4 regions of the Paraburkholderia pallida genome follow, and region 3 is predicted to be linked to each of the others. Evidence: predicted binding sites of a transcription regulator. Region 3 holds the regulator's gene; each other region holds the start of a gene.
What was found. Region 3 encodes LexA, which represses DNA repair genes until DNA is damaged. Its sites were predicted from a motif close to ACTGTATNNNNATACAGT; they were not measured.

Region 1: a site for LexA is predicted at 1,757-1,774, ahead of E1956_RS13855 (DNA topoisomerase IV subunit B). Genes of this name have one in related genera too.
Region 2: a site for LexA is predicted at 2,921-2,938, ahead of E1956_RS12595 (VRR-NUC domain-containing protein). Genes of this name have one in related genera too.
Region 4: a site for LexA is predicted at 2,571-2,588, ahead of E1956_RS07710 (ATP-dependent helicase). Genes of this name have one in related genera too.

What each region holds. Positions count from the first base shown of each region.
Region 1 is NZ_CP038148.1:3,062,351-3,066,718, reverse strand. It holds gene E1956_RS13870 (ATP-binding cassette domain-containing protein) at 1-808, shown strand, start outside; gene E1956_RS13865 (HepT-like ribonuclease domain-containing protein) at 862-1,215, opposite strand; gene E1956_RS13860 (nucleotidyltransferase family protein) at 1,212-1,502, opposite strand; gene E1956_RS13855 (DNA topoisomerase IV subunit B) at 1,846-3,837, shown strand; gene parC (DNA topoisomerase IV subunit A) at 3,895-4,368, shown strand, end outside.
Region 2 is NZ_CP038148.1:2,772,490-2,776,857, reverse strand. It holds gene E1956_RS12600 (ATP-dependent DNA helicase) at 1-1,096, opposite strand, end outside; gene E1956_RS12595 (VRR-NUC domain-containing protein) at 1,093-2,913, opposite strand; gene E1956_RS12585 (hypothetical protein) at 3,071-3,766, shown strand; gene E1956_RS12580 (DUF3443 domain-containing protein) at 3,811-4,368, opposite strand, start outside.
Region 3 is NZ_CP038148.1:2,139,148-2,143,515, reverse strand. It holds gene E1956_RS09725 (sulfate ABC transporter substrate-binding protein) at 1-1,039, opposite strand, end outside; gene lexA (transcriptional repressor LexA) at 1,334-1,984, shown strand; gene E1956_RS09715 (hypothetical protein) at 2,006-2,380, shown strand; gene E1956_RS09710 (DUF2939 domain-containing protein) at 2,510-3,226, shown strand; gene E1956_RS09705 (universal stress protein) at 3,345-3,815, opposite strand; gene nodI (nodulation factor ABC transporter ATP-binding protein NodI) at 4,090-4,368, shown strand, end outside.
Region 4 is NZ_CP038148.1:1,698,689-1,703,056, forward strand. It holds gene E1956_RS07695 (MATE family efflux transporter) at 1-1,154, opposite strand, end outside; gene E1956_RS07700 (RNA-binding S4 domain-containing protein) at 1,355-1,576, opposite strand; gene E1956_RS07705 (hypothetical protein) at 1,877-2,341, shown strand; gene E1956_RS07710 (ATP-dependent helicase) at 2,662-4,368, shown strand, end outside.

The sequences.
Region 1 (4,368 bases), 920 kb from region 3:
GCCCGACGCCGGCACGGTGCGCGTGGGCACGAACCTGCAGGTGGCGTACTTCGACCAGATGCGTGCGCAGCTCGACCTCGAGAAGAGCCTCGCCGATACCATCAGCCCCGGCAGCGACTGGGTCGAGATCAACGGCGCCAAGAAGCACGTGATGAGCTATCTCGGCGACTTCCTGTTCTCGCCCGAGCGCGCGCGCTCGCCCGTGAAGTCGCTCTCGGGCGGCGAGCGCAACCGCCTGCTGCTCGCGCGTCTGTTTGCGCGCCCCGCGAACGTGCTGGTGCTCGACGAACCGACCAACGACCTCGACATTCCCACGCTCGAGCTGCTCGAAGAATTGCTGACCGATTACGACGGCACCGTGTTGCTGGTGAGCCACGATCGCGCGTTCCTCGACAACGTGGTGACTTCGGTGATCGCCTCCGAGGGCGAAGGCCGCTGGCGCGAGTACGTGGGCGGCTTCACTGACTGGCAGACCCAGAGCGCCCGCGCGCAGGAGCTTGCCGAGGCGCGCGCGCCGAAGGAGGCGGCTCCCGCTGCGGCCGCGCCGAAGGAGAGCGCGGCGGGCCGCAATGCGCAGCGCACCGTGAAGCTTTCGTTCAAGGAGCAGCGCGAGCTCGAGGAGCTGCCCAAGCGCATCGAGGCGCTGGAGACGGAGCAGAAGGAGATTGGCGCGAAGATCGAGGATGGATCGATTTTTGCGAAGGATGCCCAGGAGGGCACGCGGCTCACCGAGCGCTATGCGCAGATCGACGAGGAATTGTTGATGGCGCTGGAGCGGTGGGAAGAGCTGGAGAGCAAGCGCAAGTGACGTGAAAAGCTGGCGCAAGCGGGAGAAGGCGGCCTGATGAAGGCCGCTTTTTTTTAGGACTGTTTCAGGGGTAAAAGTGCGCGTTCCAGCTCGGGCAAGTCGTTCTGCACCGTCACCCAGACTGTCCTTGTGTCGATATCGAAATAACCGTGCGACACGCGGTTGCGTGTGGCATACATGGCTTGCCATGGAATCTCAGGATGCGCCGCGATGAAGGTCGGATCGTCCTGGATCACGTTGCGCGCCGCCTCGCCAATGATCTCCAGGTTACGCACGACGGCGTCAATGACCATCGGGGTTGTTTGAAACGTTTCCAGCGTGACTGACGCGGTGTAGTCACGGATGCGCTCGATGGCCGTGAGGATGTGCTCAATGTAGTCGCGCGTGCGCAAATCGCCTTTTTTCATACCGGCACCGCTTCCTCCACGACAAGCGCCCGCCAGCGCTCGGGCAGATCCAACGGTGTGCGGACATCCACAGGTACGCCTAGTAGCGCTTCCAGCCGCAATTGAATGCGCGCGAGATCGAACAGCGAAGTTTGCGGCGTTGGGTCGACGAGCAAGTCGAGATCGCTGTCCTCGTCGTCCTCCGCACGCGCCGACGAGCCAAACACGCGCGCATTCGTTGCGTGATGACTCGCGACGATCTGCCGGATTTCAGCGCGATGCGCGCGTAATGCTTCCGATGGTCTCATAGGCGCTGCACTCCCCCAAATTGCGCAACAAACCGGCTGAAACGGCGCCGGCAGGCGGCATGCCACCCGTGCCCCATTCTACGCGACTCAAGCCCCTCGCCGCCCCTCGGCCGAACGGCCAACCCTTTTCCAAATTGCCGCGCAAGCTCAAATCAGTACAATACCTCGCGAATCGGAGCGACTCGCGCGAGCGCGCGCCGGCCCGGCAAGATCTGCCCGGGCGTTGCGCAGCGCGCCCAGCCCGTTGTTTCGTCACGGTTTTTTTGAACACTCAACGCGTTGTCCCCGCAGATGTCCACAGCACCTGTGGACATCTGCACAGGACGACCCCCTGCGGATCACCATGTCAACGAAGAAGTCAAACGCTGCAAACGCTGGATATAGCGAAGCGTCGATCAAGGTGCTCAAGGGCCTCGAGCCCGTCCGGCAACGGCCGGGCATGTACACGCGCACCGAGAATCCGCTGCACATCATCCAGGAAGTCATCGACAACGCGTCCGATGAAGCGCTCGGCGGCTACGGCAAGCGCATCACCGTCACGTTGCACGCCGATCATTCCGTCTCCGTCGAGGACGACGGCCGCGGCATTCCGTTCGGCCTGCACCCGGACGAGAAAGTGCCCGTCGTCGAAATCGTTTTCACGCGCCTGCACGCGGGCGGCAAGTTCGACAAGGCCGCCGGCGGCGCCTACACGTTCTCGGGCGGTCTGCACGGCGTGGGCGTCTCGGTCACCAACGCGCTTTCGACGCGTCTGGACGTGACGGTCTGGCGCGACGGCAAGGTCGCCGAAATCGGCTTCTCGGACGGCAACGTCGTGAAGCCCCTCACCACGCGCAACGCCGCGCGAGACGAGAAGAAGTCCGGCACGCGCGTGACCGCGTGGGCCGACCCGAAGTATTTCGACTCGCCGAATCTGCCGCTTGGCGAGCTGCAGCGCCTGCTGCGCTCGAAGGCGGTGCTGCTGCCCGGCGTCGAGGTCGAGCTCGTCAACGAGAAGACCGGCGAGCGGCTCTCGTGGAAATACGAAGACGGCCTGCGCGGCTATCTGCTCGAAGGCATGGGCGGCAGCGACCTGCTGATCCCGCTCTTCGAAGGCGAGCGCTACGCCGACGCCCGCACCACCGACGACACCTTCGCCGAAGGCGAGGGCGCCGCGTGGGTGGTCGCGTGGAGCGAGGAAGGCCCGCTCATGCGCGAGTCCTACGTCAACCTGATTCCGACGCCCGCGGGCGGCACGCACGAGAGCGGCCTGCGTGACGGCCTGTTCCAGGCCGTGAAGAGCTTCGTCGAGCTGCACAACCTGCAGCCCAAGGGCGTGAAGCTGCTGGCGGAGGACGTGTTCGCGCGCGTCTCGTTCGTGCTCTCGGCGAAGGTGCTCGACCCGCAGTTCCAGGGGCAGATCAAGGAGCGCCTCAATAGCCGCGACGCCGTGAAGCTCGTCTCGTCGTTCTCGCGTCCCGCTTTGGAGCTTTGGCTCAACCAGCACGTCGAGCATGGCAAGAAGCTCGCCGACCTCGTCATCAAGCAGGCCCAGGCGCGCACGCGCGCGGGGCAGAAGGTCGAGAAGCGCAAGAGCTCGGGCGTGGCCGTGCTGCCCGGCAAGCTCACCGACTGCGAGTCGACCGATATCGCGCGCAACGAGCTTTTCCTCGTCGAGGGCGACTCGGCGGGCGGCTCGGCGAAGATGGGCCGCGACAAGGAATATCAGGCCATCCTGCCGCTGCGCGGCAAGGTGCTCAACACGTGGGAAACCGAGCGTGACCGCCTGTTCGCCAACAACGAAGTGCACGACATTTCGGTGGCGATCGGCGTCGATCCGCACAGCCCCGACGACACCGTCGATCTGTCGAACCTGCGCTACGGCAAGATCTGCATTCTCTCGGACGCGGACGTCGACGGTTCGCACATCCAGGTATTGCTGCTCACGCTTTTCTTCAAGCATTTCCCGCAGCTGATCGAGCGCGGTCACGTGTGCGTGGCGCGCCCGCCGCTGTTCCGCGTCGACGCGCCGGCGCGCGGCAAGAAGCCTGCGCAGAAGCTCTACGCGCTCGACGAAGGCGAGCTCGAAGCGATCCTCGACAAGCTGCGCAAGGACGGCGTGCGGGAGACGCAATGGACCATCAGCCGCTTCAAGGGCCTCGGCGAAATGAGCGCCGAGCAGCTCTGGGACACGACGATGAACCCCGACACGCGGCGCCTGTCGCCCATCGCGCTCGGCGACCTCGACTACGAGGCCACCGTTGCGCGCATGACCATGCTGATGGGCAAGGGCGAAGCGGCCTCGCGCCGCTCGTGGCTCGAAGAGAAGGGCAACGAAGTCGAAGCGGATATCTGAGCGCGCACGCCTTCGCACCCCATACACGCCCATACAAGATTACGGACTGACTGAAACATGGACGATCTCTTTGCTGAAGTGACCGACGCCCCGAACGGCGACACGCTCACGCTCGGCCACTACGCGGAGCGCGCGTACCTCGACTACGCGGTGAGCGTGGTGAAGGGCCGCGCGCTGCCCGACGTCTGCGACGGCCAGAAGCCGGTGCAGCGACGCATTCTCTTCGCGATGAACGAGATGGGTCTCGGCGACAACGCCAAGCCCGTGAAGTCGGCGCGCGTGGTCGGCGACGTGCTCGGCAAGTACCACCCGCACGGCGACCAGTCGGCCTACGACGCGCTCGTGCGTCTCGCCCAGGACTTCTCGATGCGCTATCCGCTCATCGACGGCCAGGGCAATTTCGGCTCGCGCGACGGCGACGGCGCGGCGGCCATGCGATACACCGAAGCGCGTCTGACGCCCATCGCGAAGCTCCTGCTCGACGAAATCGACATGGGCACCGTCGATTTCATGCCGAACTACGACGGCTCG
Region 2 (4,368 bases), 630 kb from region 3:
CGCCGACGATCACGTCGCTCCAGCGCGTGAGCTCCTGGCCGAGGTAGTACGGACAGACGACATGCTCGCGCGCGACCTCGCGCAATGCGGCGCGATCGAGCCGCACGCGCGCGAGTGCGGCGGCGCGCGCGGCGGGCAGGCGGTCGTAGAAGCCGCGTGCGAGCGGGCACGATTGCCCGTGGCATGCGAGGTCCGGATGCTCGCAGGCTTTGTCGCGCGCGACCAGTTCGAGCACGCGTAGTGGCAGCAGGGCGGCGTCGCGCGGCTCGCCTTCGCGAGCTTCGCCTTCGCGGGGTACGCCATCGCGAGGTGCGCCATCGACTTGAGCGGCGGCCAGCGTGTCGAGCGCGTCGAGCGCGAGCTGCCGTCCCGGGCTCTTCGCGCTCAAGAACAGCACCTTGTCGATGCCGGCGCGCGCGCAGGCCTTCAGTTGCGGGAACAGCGTGCCGATGGTCTTGCCGATACCGGTGGGCGCCTCGATGAGCAGGCAGCGTCCTTGCGTGGCCGCGCGCCACACGGCCTCGGCGAGATCGCGCTGGCCCTCGCGGAACGTCGCATGCGGCAGGCGCAAGGCCGCGAGCGCCACGTCGCGCGCCGCGCGATGCGCGCTCTCCTGTTCGGCCCACGCGATGAAGCGTGCGCACTGCGACTCGAATTCGGCGCGCAGTTGCTGCGCGCTCGCGTGCTCGACGAGCGCCGTCTCGCGTCCCGAGCCGATCTCGTAGTAGACGAGCGCGAGCTCGAGCGCGTCGAGGCCGAGCTTCTCGCACATCAGCGCGCCATAGACACGCAATTGCGCCCAGTGCAGCGCGCGCTGATTCTCGCGCATCGCCTCCAGATCGCCGCGATAGGTCTTGAACTCTTCGAGCCGTTGGCGTGCCGGGTCATAGCCGTCGGCGCGGCCGCGCACCGTGAGCGTGCCGAATACGCCGGTGAGCGCGATTTCGGTTTCATAGCCGGTCGGCCGGCGTGCGGCGATCGCGGCGTGGCCGGCGCGGCCTTCGCTCGCATCGGGCGAGGGCGTGAAGCGCAGGTCGAGGTCGCCGCGTTTCGCGGTGAACTCGCAGAGCGTACGGACCGCGACGGTGTAGCTCATGGCGTGGGCGCAGCTGAGGTGCCTTCCGGCGCCGCCCAGCGCACTTGCAGCACCGTCACGGGCACGCCGTGTGCCGCGCAGTACGCGAGCCAGCGGCGCTGGTTGTCCTGCAGCCGGTCGCCGGGGCCCTTCACCTCGATCAACTCGTAGCGTCGCTCGCGCGGCCAGAAGCGCACGAGGTCGGGCAGGCCCGAACGGTTCGCGCCGGGTTCGCGCAGCAGGCGCTCGAACCACAGCTTCAGGTGGGCGGCGGGAAAGCAGTCGAGCGCCAGCGCAAGCAGCGTGGCGTCGAGCGCGGGCCACGCGACGTAGGGCGACTGGATGCCGTACTTCTGCGTGAAGCGCCGTTCGATGGTCGCGCGATAGGTGCCGGTCTCGAATTCGGCGAGACACGCGGCGAAGAGCCCGGCGCGCCGGGACACGAAGTCGGTGGCGTGCAGGTCGGCGGGGCCGCGCTGGAACGGATGGAAGAAGGCGCCCGGCAGCGGCGCGAAGAGCGCAGGCCAGCAGAGCAGGCCGAAGAGGCTGTTGATGAGCGTGTTCTCGACGTAGAAGACGGGCGCCTCGGCGCGCTCGAGCGTGCGGCGCGCGGCTTCCTCCACGCGCAGGCCGGCGCAGGCGTCGGGGAGCGTGAGCTCGGCGCTCGCGAACGTCGGCGCGCCGGGCGTTGTCGGCGTTTGCGCCGTGGCGCGCCGCCGCTGCAGGCGTGCGAGCGTGCGCGTCGCACGTTGCGCTTCCTCTTCGTTCGCGGGCGCGCCGGCAATGGCCTGGGCGAGCGCGAGCGCTTCGTCGCGTCGGTCGAGTTGTTCGAGGACGCGCACGCAGCGATAGCGCGATTCGGGATGACCGCAGTCGGCATAGGCGCGCCAGGCCAGCGCCGGCTCGCCCAGGCGCTCGGCCGCCTGGCCCGCCGCGTGGCGCACCCGGTCGTGACGCGAGCGCAGCCAGTCGTTGTGCCGGGTGCGCGGCGCAAGAGTGTCGAGCGTATCGAGTGCAGTGTCGAGGGCAGTGACGGCGCTCGCCGCGTCCGGAGCAAGATCGAAGGACTCGCGGCAGTCGCGCAGCGTGAGATAGGCGTCGATATCGGCGCGTTGCTGAAACGCGCGCGAGGCGCTGTCGAGCGGCACTGGTTCGTAGCGGTAGACGCCCAGGTCGGCCAGCACGAACTCGGACCAGTCCTGCCGCAGGTTGCCGAAGAACATCAGCCTGAGCCGCTCGCACAGCGGCGCGGCCACCAGATGGAACACGGTATCGGCCGAGCCCGGAAACCACGCGGACCAGCCGCGCGCCTCGGGCGCGGCGGCTTGCAGGGCTTCGAGTGTTTCTGCGCGCGTGGCGCGTGCGGCCGGTACGGCGCGGGCGGTAGCGCCGGTGTGCTGCGCGCTCACGGGCTTGGGCACGTCGGAGGAATCAGCCGTATCAGGCGCGATGGTCACCTCAGGCGCGCCTTGCGCCTGCGCGCAGGTTGCGAGCCATGTGGCGAGCGTCTGCAATTCGGCTTTGGTGACGAGCGCCGCGAGCGCGTCGAGTGCGAGCACGGGCGCCGCGTCCGCCCAGCCCGCCGCCACGAGGGCCGCCGCCGCCGCGCGCGGACAGCCGATCTCGGCGTAGTCGAGCTTGCTCGCGCGAAAATGCGGCCCTTTGCGCATGAGCATGCGCACGAACAGCGCGCGCGAAGCCCGCGGCAGGGCGCCGAAGCCCTGCACGAAGCACTGTTCGGCTTCGTCGAACAGGTCGGCGCAGCGCGCATCGAGCGAGGCGAGCGCGCGCTCGAAGTTCGCGAGGTAATAGAACGGATCGGGAGATTCGGGAAGCACGCGCGGCACTGTACGGATATACAGCCGCGATAATAACAGGCCGGCGCGGCGCGCGAGCGCCGTGCGCAGAACCCGATGCGCCTCGGGTCTTCGCGGGCTCTACGCTACAATTGCCGCAGCCTGAAAACCGAACCGCGCGAGAAGCGCAACAAGAGCGATGAACAAACGAAAAGTCTGCCTCGTCGGCCTCGCCGCCGGTGCCACTCTGCTCGCGGGATGCGTCGCGCAGTACCAGAACCCCAGCGCATGCGAGCATGAAATGCGCACCCGGCTCGTCAACGCGTCGCTGGGCCAACTGACCGTCACGCATACCGCGGTGGCGTATCGCGGCAAGCGTGTTGTCGTCGAAGGCGCGCTCGCTCGCGGCGCGCTGCCGGCATCGGGTGTGCTCAGCCCAGAGGCTGTCGCCGCCGTCACCGGTGCGCCGGGGGCTTCGACCGCCGGCGCCTCGGGCGTGAGCGCGGCGAATGCCGCCGTGGCTTCGGCTTCGACGGGGGCGTCGGCGGCATCGGCATCGTCGGCGCAGCACGCCACGGTGGCGTCAGCGGCGTCCGGAGCAGCCGTAGCCTCGGCAGCTTCCGCGGCGTCCGGAGCAGCCATAGCGTCGGCAGCTTCCGCGGCATCTGGAGCCGCCGTGGCATCTGCTGCATCGGCAGCCGCGCCGGTCGCGGAAAGCAAGCCCACCACGCCGATGGCGGTGCTGGCCGTGAAGCTGGGTCTGCACAAGGCCCCGCGCCCGACCACCGCCGCAGAGTGCACCTATGACAAGACGGGTAGCCTCACGTCGTTCCGCTGGCTCTCGCCGGCCGCCCTCGCGAAGACCACGCCCGCGCCCGACGCCAGCGACGAGTAACCCGAACCGGCGCTGCACCGGCGCCACACCCGCTTGCCCCACGCTCAGAACGCGAAATACGGCCCCGCGCCCGCGGGCGTCACCTGGGCTTCGATGGCCGTGTAGATGCGCCGCCCGAAGAAGAACGGCAATCCCCACCCGAACATGTTGCCGTTGTAGCCCGCCAGGTTGTCGAACGCCCAGTTGCCGCTCGCGAACAGCGTTTGTGCATTGGCGACCGGGAGCGAGGCCGCGGTGCTCACGCCGTCCGTGCCCTTGATCGTCGCGCCGATGCTCAGCGGCGCGCCCGGGCAGTACCACACGCCGCAACGCGTGAGTGCCGCGTCCGCGAAGAAAAAGCCGTTCGAGCCGCTATCCAGATAGCTCAGCGGATAGACCGAGCCGTCCGAGGTCGTGGTCGACACGAAGCCCGTCACCGTGTTCGCGCGCAGCACCGTCGCACCGCCGAGCGCGTTGTTCGACTGCGAGCCGATGCCGAATATCAGCGATCCGCTTACGGCGCTCTGGCCCGAGTCGGGCACCGCGGGCAGGTCGAGCACGACGCCGTTATTGTCCGTCGCAAACGCCGCGACGGGATTGCTCACCTGCTGCGCGAGCGGCTG
Region 3 (4,368 bases):
GCGGTTGATAAATCGAATCGAACACGCCGCCATCCGCGAAATGCGTCTTCTGGGCGTTGGTCCAGCCGCCGAAGGTGTCGTCGACCGTATAGAGCTTCAGCTTCGGAAACTTCGCCGTGAGCGCCGCGGGCACCTTGTCCGAGCGCGGACGATAGAAGTTCTTCGCGGCAATCTCCTGGCCCTCTTCGCTATAGAGGAACTGCAGGTACGCCTGCGCCACCTTGCGCGTGCCGCGCTTGTCCACGACCTTGTCGACCACCGCAACCGGCGGCTCCGCCAGGATGCTCGCCGAAGGCACCACGATCTCGAACTTCTCCGGCCCGAACTCCTTGAGCGAGAGGAATGCCTCGTTTTCCCAGGCGATCAGCACGTCGCCGATGTCACGCTGCACAAAGCTCGTGGTCGCGCCGCGCGCGCCCGAGTCGAGCACGCCCGCGTTCTTGTAGAGCTTCGTGACGAATTCCTTCGCCTTTTGCTCGTTGCCGCCCGGCTGATGCAGCGCATAGGACCACGCCGCGAGGTAGTTCCAGCGCGCGCCGCCCGAGGTCTTCGGATTGGGCGTGACGATCGACACGCCGGGCTTCACGAGGTCGTCCCAGTCCTTGATGTGCTTCGGATTGCCCTTGCGCACGAGAAACACGATGGTCGAGGTGTACGGCGAGGCGTTGTCGGGCAGGCGCTTTTGCCAGTCCTTCTCGATCAGCCCTTTGTTGGCAAGCGCGTCGATGTCCCAGGCGAGCGCGAGCGTCACGACGTCGGCCTGCAGCCCGTCGAGCACCGAGCGCGCCTGCGCGCCCGAGCCGCCGTGCGACTGCTTGATGGTGAGCGTCTCGCCCGTCTTCGCCTTCCACTCCTTGCTGAAGGCCGCATTGATGTCCTGATACAGCTCGCGCGTCGGATCGTAGGAGACGTTGAGCAGCGCCGTGTCCGCATGCGCGGCCGGCGCCAGCGCGGCCATGCCCAGCAGCGGCGCCACGCCGATCACCAGTTTCGCCGCCAGCGTCCTGACCCATGCGCGCCCCGTAGTGCCTTGTTTCATCTGTTTTTTCTCCGTGTCGTCGTGCGTTTTCGTTTGTCGTGCAGCAATCGATGGAGGCCAGTCTAGCGATTGGCTTACATTATTAAAAATGATGTTTTCTCATTCTTTAATACGTAAAAGTGGTAAGGACGGAGGAATCGGGCGCTCGAGCGTGTTTTCGTCTGTGATTTCGTCGGGTTGAGCGCAGGAAAGCGCCGCTGCGGGGCCATCCCGATCACAAACCTCAAGTAACACTTGAAAAGCGGCGAGTACTGTATAAAAATACAGTTACCTGTTCAAACATACAGTGGCGCCATGACCAAACTCACCGCACGACAGCAGCAGGTTTTCGATCTGATCCGCCGCGCGATCGAGCGCACGGGCTTTCCGCCCACGCGCGCTGAAATCGCCGCCGAACTGGGCTTCAGCTCGGCCAACTCGGCGGAGGAACACCTGCGGGCGCTGGCGCGCAAGGGCGTGATCGAGCTGGCTGCGGGCGCTTCGCGCGGCATTCGCCTGCTGCCCGGCCCCGACGACCTGCCGCACCAGTTCACGCTGCCGCACGCGAGCATCATGCAGCTCTCGCTGCCGCTCGTTGGCCGCGTCGCGGCGGGCAGCCCGATCCTCGCGCAAGAACACATCTCGCAGAACTACACCTGCGACCCGGCGCTCTTCTCGAGCCGGCCCGACTACCTGCTGAAGGTGCGCGGCCTGTCCATGCGCGACGCGGGCATCCTCGACGGCGACCTGCTCGCCGTGCAGAAAAAGAGCGAAGCGAAAGACGGCCAGATCATCGTTGCGCGCCTCGGCGACGACGTGACCGTGAAGCGCCTGAAGCGGCAGCCCAACGGCATCGAGCTGATTGCCGAGAACCCCGACTACGAGAACATCTTCGTCGCGGTCGGCAGCGCGGACTTCGCGCTCGAAGGCATTGCCGTCGGTCTGATCCGCCCCACCGAATTCTGATAATTCCGCCTGGAGAGAGTCATGGAACGCCTTGCCCGCCTGTTGCCCTTCCGTCAATTCGGCCGTCTGCGTCATCTGCGCGGGATTGCCTCGTGCGCAATGCGTGAGGCGCGCGCCTCCGCGGCCGCGCTGGGCCGCCAGGTCAATGGTTCGCTGTTCGACGACATCGAGCGCGAAGAGGAAGCCCCCGCGCTGCCTTCGGCGCAGCCGGCGTTCGCACGCGTCTCGCTCAACAGCACGCTGAATGCGGAACAGCCGGGCCGCCGCGCGCCGGTGCGCGTCTATCACGGCCAGTCGCGGCTCATCATGGTGGGCACGATGGAAGCGGTGTGCCGCGCCATCGACCTCTGCATCGCGGAACAGCAAGCCGACCTGCCCTCCGCACTGGCGAAGTAAGCACACCGCAGTCGCCCCGCAGTGACCCCGGAGTGACCCCGTAGTCGCTCGGTAATCGATACGCCAGGGATCGTTTTTGATTGCGCGCGGTCAACACCCTGTTTGCCTATTTCAGGGTTGCCCTACTCAATGACCGACATCCAAACGAATTCCCGCAAATCGGCGAGCTGGAAGAAACCGGTCGCAATCGCCGTCGCGGCGGTTGCGATCGTGGCCGCTGCAGGCTACGGCTATGCGTCGCCGTACATCGCCCTGAATCACCTCAAGGCAGCCGCCGACGCACGCGACGCGGCCGCTCTGGACGAATACGTCGATTACCCGGCGCTACGCGTGAGCCTGAAGCAACAGATCGGCGAGATGCTGCAACGGCGCATCGAGGCCGCGCACGCCAGCAACCCGCTACAGCTCTTTGGCGCGGTTATCGGCAGCGTGCTGATTGGCCCGCTCGTGGACGCGTATGTCACACCCGACGGCGTCGCCGCGCTGCTCAGCGGCATGCCGCCGACTGGCAAGCCAGGCGAGCGGCCTGCGCCTGCGCAACCGTCCGAGGCGCCGCCATCGTCGCAAGCGGGCGCGGCCACGCCGGGTGGGGCCGCACCGGGCGAATCCACGCCGCCCGCTCCCGGCAATTCGGGCACACAGCCACAACAGCAGCAAAACCAGCCCCGGGCGGAAACCTCAGCGGGGTATCGCGGGCTGAACACGTTTGCCGTCACGTGGCAGCGCAACGCCAAAAGCGAGCGCTATGCCGCCATCCTGCAGCGTCATGGACTGTTTTCGTGGAAGCTCACGGCTGTGGAGTTGAACTGGCCGGATGGCGACAGCGGCGCAAACGCGTCGAATTGATGAAGTGCGCGGGAAACGGGAGGACTGCGGCGAGCCATCCTGACAGTTGGCCGCCGCTTTGGGATCATTGTGTGGACGCCTCAAAAGCGTCCACACAATGCGTAGAGAGCAGCCGCGGTTAGGCCGCCGCCTGCTGCTGTTTTTCCTCAGCCGCCGAAGAGCAGGCTACGAGTATGCTGCACGTCACGCGGTCGAGCAGCGGCGTATTGCCTGCGCCCATCCACCAGCGCGACAGCCCGGTGCGGCAGCGGTGCCCCACCACCACGAGATCGACGTGCAACTCGTTGGCGAGATTCGCAATCTCGTCGATCGGATGCCCGAACGCGAAGTGGCCCTGCGCGCGCACGCCGCGCTCGGTCAGCCAATCCACGCCTTCCTGCAAGATCTCGCGCGCCGTTTCTTCGAAGCGCCCGCACGCCACATCCGTGAGCAAGCCCGCGCTTTGAGCGATCGTCGAGCGCATGTCGACCACCGACAGCAAATGCGTCTCCGCATGCAGGTCCAATGCCAGATCCGCTCCGCAACGCAACGCCTTGCGGCCTTCGCGCGAGCCGTCATAGCAAAGCAGAATTTTCTTGTAGCTCGCCATCATCATCTCTCCCTACCCGGCTGGAAACGCGGGTCACAATCGCATGATGGTGCGCCGCAATTCGACATGCAAGGGCTGGAAAACGCCAGGTATGCTTGCACGCGCATGGTGCACGGGTACTGGGTTTGCGCGAAAACAATACTTGTCGCGACAGACATGGACGGGGCATTGGTGCACTGCACGCGTCGCGGATGCGCGCGTGGTACCGCCAACCCCATGCCCGGCAATGCACTAGAATAGGCCGCCTTACAACGTGCACCACGCACGCGCTTACATGAACAGCCGCTCAAACATGCCCGCCATCGAATTCGAGCAGGTGATCAAGCACTATGGAGACAGGGCGGTCGTGAACGGCCTGTCGTTCGACGTCGTTCCCGGCGAATGCTTCGGGCTGCTTGGCCCCAACGGCGCGGGCAAGACCACCACGTTGCGCATGCTGCTCGGCATCGTCTCGCCCGACGCCGGACGCATCAGCCTGTGCGGCGAACCCGTGCCCGCACGCGCGCGTCATGCACGCGCCCGCGTGGGCGTGGTGCCTCAGTTCGACAATCTC
Region 4 (4,368 bases), 440 kb from region 3:
TGGAAGATAGCCGCCACGCCGAGCAGCGACGTTGCGAGCGCGACGGTCTGCGCGTTGGCCGGATCATCGAGATGCAGGTAGAGCCCGACGATCCAGTGCGGCGCGAGCACCATCACGAGCGCCGACATCGACATGAAGCCCACGCCCAGCGCCAGCGCGACGAAGCCCGCGTGGCGCGCCGCGCGCGGCACGCCCGCGCCGATCCAGTAGCCCACGCGCACGTTGGCCGCCTGGCCGATCGAGAGCGGCACCATGAACATCACCGAAGCCACGTTCAGCGCGATCTGGTGCGCGGCCAGCGGCGTCGCGCCCAACAGGCCCATGAGCAGACCCGTGGCGAGAAAGAGCGTCGCCTCCACGGCGTAGGTGATCGCCACGGGCCAGCCGATGGCGAAGAGCTCGCCCATCAGCGGCGCGGTGGGCCGCCTGGCGACCACGAAGTGCTGATGCGAGGGCCGCAGATGCAGGAGCGCCATCAGCACGAGCGTCGTGACCCAGATCGTGATGGTGGTGGCGGTGGCCGAGCCGAGAAAGCCGAGGCGCGGCAGGCCCCACACGCCATGAATCAGCCCGTAGTTCAGGAAGCCGTTGGAGAACACGCTGATGATCGACACCCACAGCAGCCGCTTCGCCGCGCCGATCGCGGGCAGGAACGAACGCATCAGGCCCACGCCGATCAGGCTGGCGGGGGCGCCCCAGCGCAGCACGGCCGCGTACTCGCCCACCTGATGCGCGAGCACGGGCGGCTCGCCGAGCGCGAGCAAGACCGGCCCCGCGAACGACAGCAGCGCGAACGCGGGAACGGCCAGCAGCAGCGAGAGTGCGAGGCCGGTCCAGTAGATGTGCGGCACGCGGTGCAGATCGTCGGCGCCGCGCGCCTGCGCGACGCTCACGCTCACCGAGGTCAGCACGCCCTGCAGCACCGTCACCACCACGAAGAACAGGTTCGCGCCGAGCCCGCCTGCCGCGAGCGCGCCCGCGCCCAGCGAGCCGAGCAGCACGGTGTCGGTCACGCTCATGGCCATCTGCGAAAGCTGGGCGATGGCGAGCGGCGCGGCGAGGCGCGCGGTGTCGGCGGCGTGGCGCTTGAGCGAGGGCGGGGCGATGGCGCGTCTCGCCTGATCGGCGCGCGCGGGGGCAGTGGGTCGGGTCATGAAAACAGACGCGCGGCGCGATGATGAATCGCGCCGCGCGTTCAGAAAGTGCGTTGGTGTCGAGATTGAAAGCTCAATGCGAGATTACCCTTCTTTCGGATAAAAAGCACCTGGATGGTGCATTCGCTTTCGAACGTATTTCACCTCGACACGCGTGGGGGGCGCCTGGTCAGCCTATGGGAGCCGTTGCGCCGCACGCCTCATTCGGCTTCGCGCACGGCGATGCGCGTGTCGCCGAGCAACACCGATTGTCCCGCGCGGATCTTGCAGGTCTTGCGCAGTTCGACCTCGCCGTCGACCTTCACGGCGCCGGAGGCGACGATCTGCTTGGCCGAGCCGCCGCTGTCGGCGAGACCGGTGATCTTCAGGAGGTTGTGGAGTTCGACGTAGTCGCCGGTGAGCATGAAATCGAGATTGGGCATGGGGCAAACGAGATTCAGGTGCGCGCCGGACAGGGCACGCGAAGGGTGAGCATCATAAGCGATCCCGCACGCGCGGGCCGCTGTTACATCCCGGGGCCAGATGTCATGATTTCGTAAGAAGATGCAACGTTGGGTAACGTCGGGAGACCTTGCGTCGATCTTCAGATGAAAATGGTCTCACCCCGAAACGACCCCGCCGCAGCGCAATCACGCACCGCGGCTCGATCGGGCGGAATCGCGCCGCAAGCGGACCTGTCCGCAGCGGCATGGATCCCGGAACGACTACAAAGAGGATACGCCATGACTCATATTCGCAAGCTGCTCACCGGTACCGCTCTCGCCACGGCTGCCATCTTCGCGCAAGGCGCCTTCGCCCAGGGCGCGGCGCAGCCCGGCGCCGAGGCGCCCACGGCCATGCCTTCTGCCGCGCCTGCCATGGCGCCGGCTATGGCGCCGAGCCAGGCGCCGGCAGCAGCGGGCCTCTCGCAGCCCGCGCCGCAGGACTTGAGCGCGGCGCAATCGGCCGATCCGCTGGTGCAAAAGCGCAACGCCGATGCGACCGCGAACGCCGAATACCGCAGCGCCAAGAAGTCGGCGAAAGCGGAATACAACTCGACGAAGAAGCAGGCCAAGTCGCAGTACAAGTCGCAGGTGAAGGACGCGAAGATCAACCACAAGGCCGACCAGCAGGCCAACAAGTCGGAAATGATGGACCAGATGAGCGGCCAGTCGGCTCAGCAGCCGGGCGGTGAGGCTCAGCAATAAGGCGCTTCGATAGCCTGGTGGCGCGCGCTGCGCGCTTTCGGGCTGGGTGAGGCTTTTCCATTCGGCGCCAGCCCCGGTGCTGGCCTGTGCAGGACGTGAAGCGGCGGCGCCCGGAAGCGGGCGTCGCCGCTTTGTTTCGGGCCGTCGGGCCTGGTGCGCTACGTTCCGATTCTGAAGTTCGGGTCTGAATAGCGCCAGATCGCGGCAAGATCGGCGCTTGCCGGTGCGGGGTGTATGGATATACAGTATGCGTCGCCACGCTCGCCAATACGCGGCGCGTCGATCCTTTCATCGCTCACCGAATACCCACTGCGCCCGCCGTGTCCACCGTCTCCCTCGCCGATTCCCCCGCCACGAGCGACGCCGCGCTCGCGGCGGCGTCGTACCTCGCGAAGCTCAACGACGCCCAGCGCGCCGCCGTCGAGCACGGCGGGCCGCAGGCGTACGCGCCGGGCGCGGCGCTGCCGGCGCCGCTGCTCGTGATCGCTGGCGCGGGCTCGGGCAAGACCAACACGCTCGCGCATCGCGTGGCGCATCTGGTCGCGAACGGCGCCGATCCGCACCGCATCCTGCTGCTGACCTTCTCGCGCCGCGCGGCGCAGGAGATGACGCGGCGCGTTTCGCGCATCGCGGCAGGCGTGTCGGGCGCGGCGGCGGCGCTGGCCCAGGGGCTCACCTGGGCGGGCACGTTTCACGGCATCGGCGCGCGCCTGTTGCGCGAATACGCCGAGCAGATCAGCCTCTCGCCCGCGTTCACGATCAACGACCGCGAAGATTCCGCCGATCTCATGAACCTCGTGCGCCACGAACTGGGGTTATCGGCGAAGGAAAAGCGCTTTCCCGCGAAGTCGACGTGCCTCGCGATCTACTCGCGCGTCGTCAACACGGGCGACTCGCTCGCGAACGTGCTCGCGCGCTCGTTCTCGTGGTGCCTCGAATGGGAGCCGCAGTTGCGCGCGCTGTTCGCGGCCTACGTGGACGCCAAGCAGAAGCAGAACGTGCTCGACTACGACGACTTGCTGCTCTACTGGGCGCACATGGCGGCGGAGCCGGCTATCGCGGCCGATCTGGCGGGGCGCTTCGACCATATCCTCGTCGACGAGTATCAGGACACCAACCGCCTGCAGGCGTCGATCCTGCTCGCGCTGAAGCCCGACGGGCGGGGCCTCACCGTGGTCGGCGACGACGCCCAGGCCATCTATGCGTTTCGCGGCGCGACGGTGCGCAACATCCTCGACTTTCCCGCGCAGTTCGATCCGCCCGCGCGCCAGGTCACGCTCGAGCGCAACTATCGCTCGACCGCGCCGATCCTCGCCGCCTCGAACGCCGTGATGGACGCCGCCGCCGAGCGCTTCACCAAGAATTTGTGGACCGACCGCGCGTCGCAGCAGCGTCCGCGCCTCGTCACGGTCGCCGACGAGGCCACCCAGGCTCGCTACGTGGTCGAGCAGATCCTGGAGGCGCGCGAGGGCGGCATGAAGCTCAAGCAGCAGGCGGTCCTCTTTCGCGCCGCGCACCACAGCGCGACGCTCGAGATCGAGCTGGCGCGGCGCAATATCCCGTTCGTGAAGTTCGGCGGCCTGCGCTTCCTCGACGCCGCGCACGTGAAAGACGTGCTCGCCGTGCTGCGCTGGGCCGAGAATCCGCTCGACCGCGTGGCGGGCTTTCGCGTGACGCAACTGCTGCCCGGCGTCGGGCCCGCGACGGCCGCGCGACTGCTCGATCAGGTCGCGGCCTGCACGGGCGCGTACCGCGCCGCGCAGGCGCTCGCTGCGTTCGCGCCGCCGCCGCGTGCGGCCGAGGACTGGCCGGCGTTCACCGGGCTCGTGGAGCAGCTCGGCGCGCGCGCGACGCCCTGGCCCGCCGAGTTCGAGCGCGTGCGGCGCTGGTACGAGCCGCACCTCGAGCGCAATTACGAAGACGCCCAGGTGCGGCTCGCCGACCTGCTGCAGATGGAGAGCATCGCCAGCACCTACGCGTCACGCGAGCGCTTCCTGACCGAGCTCACGCTCGACCCGCCCGACGCC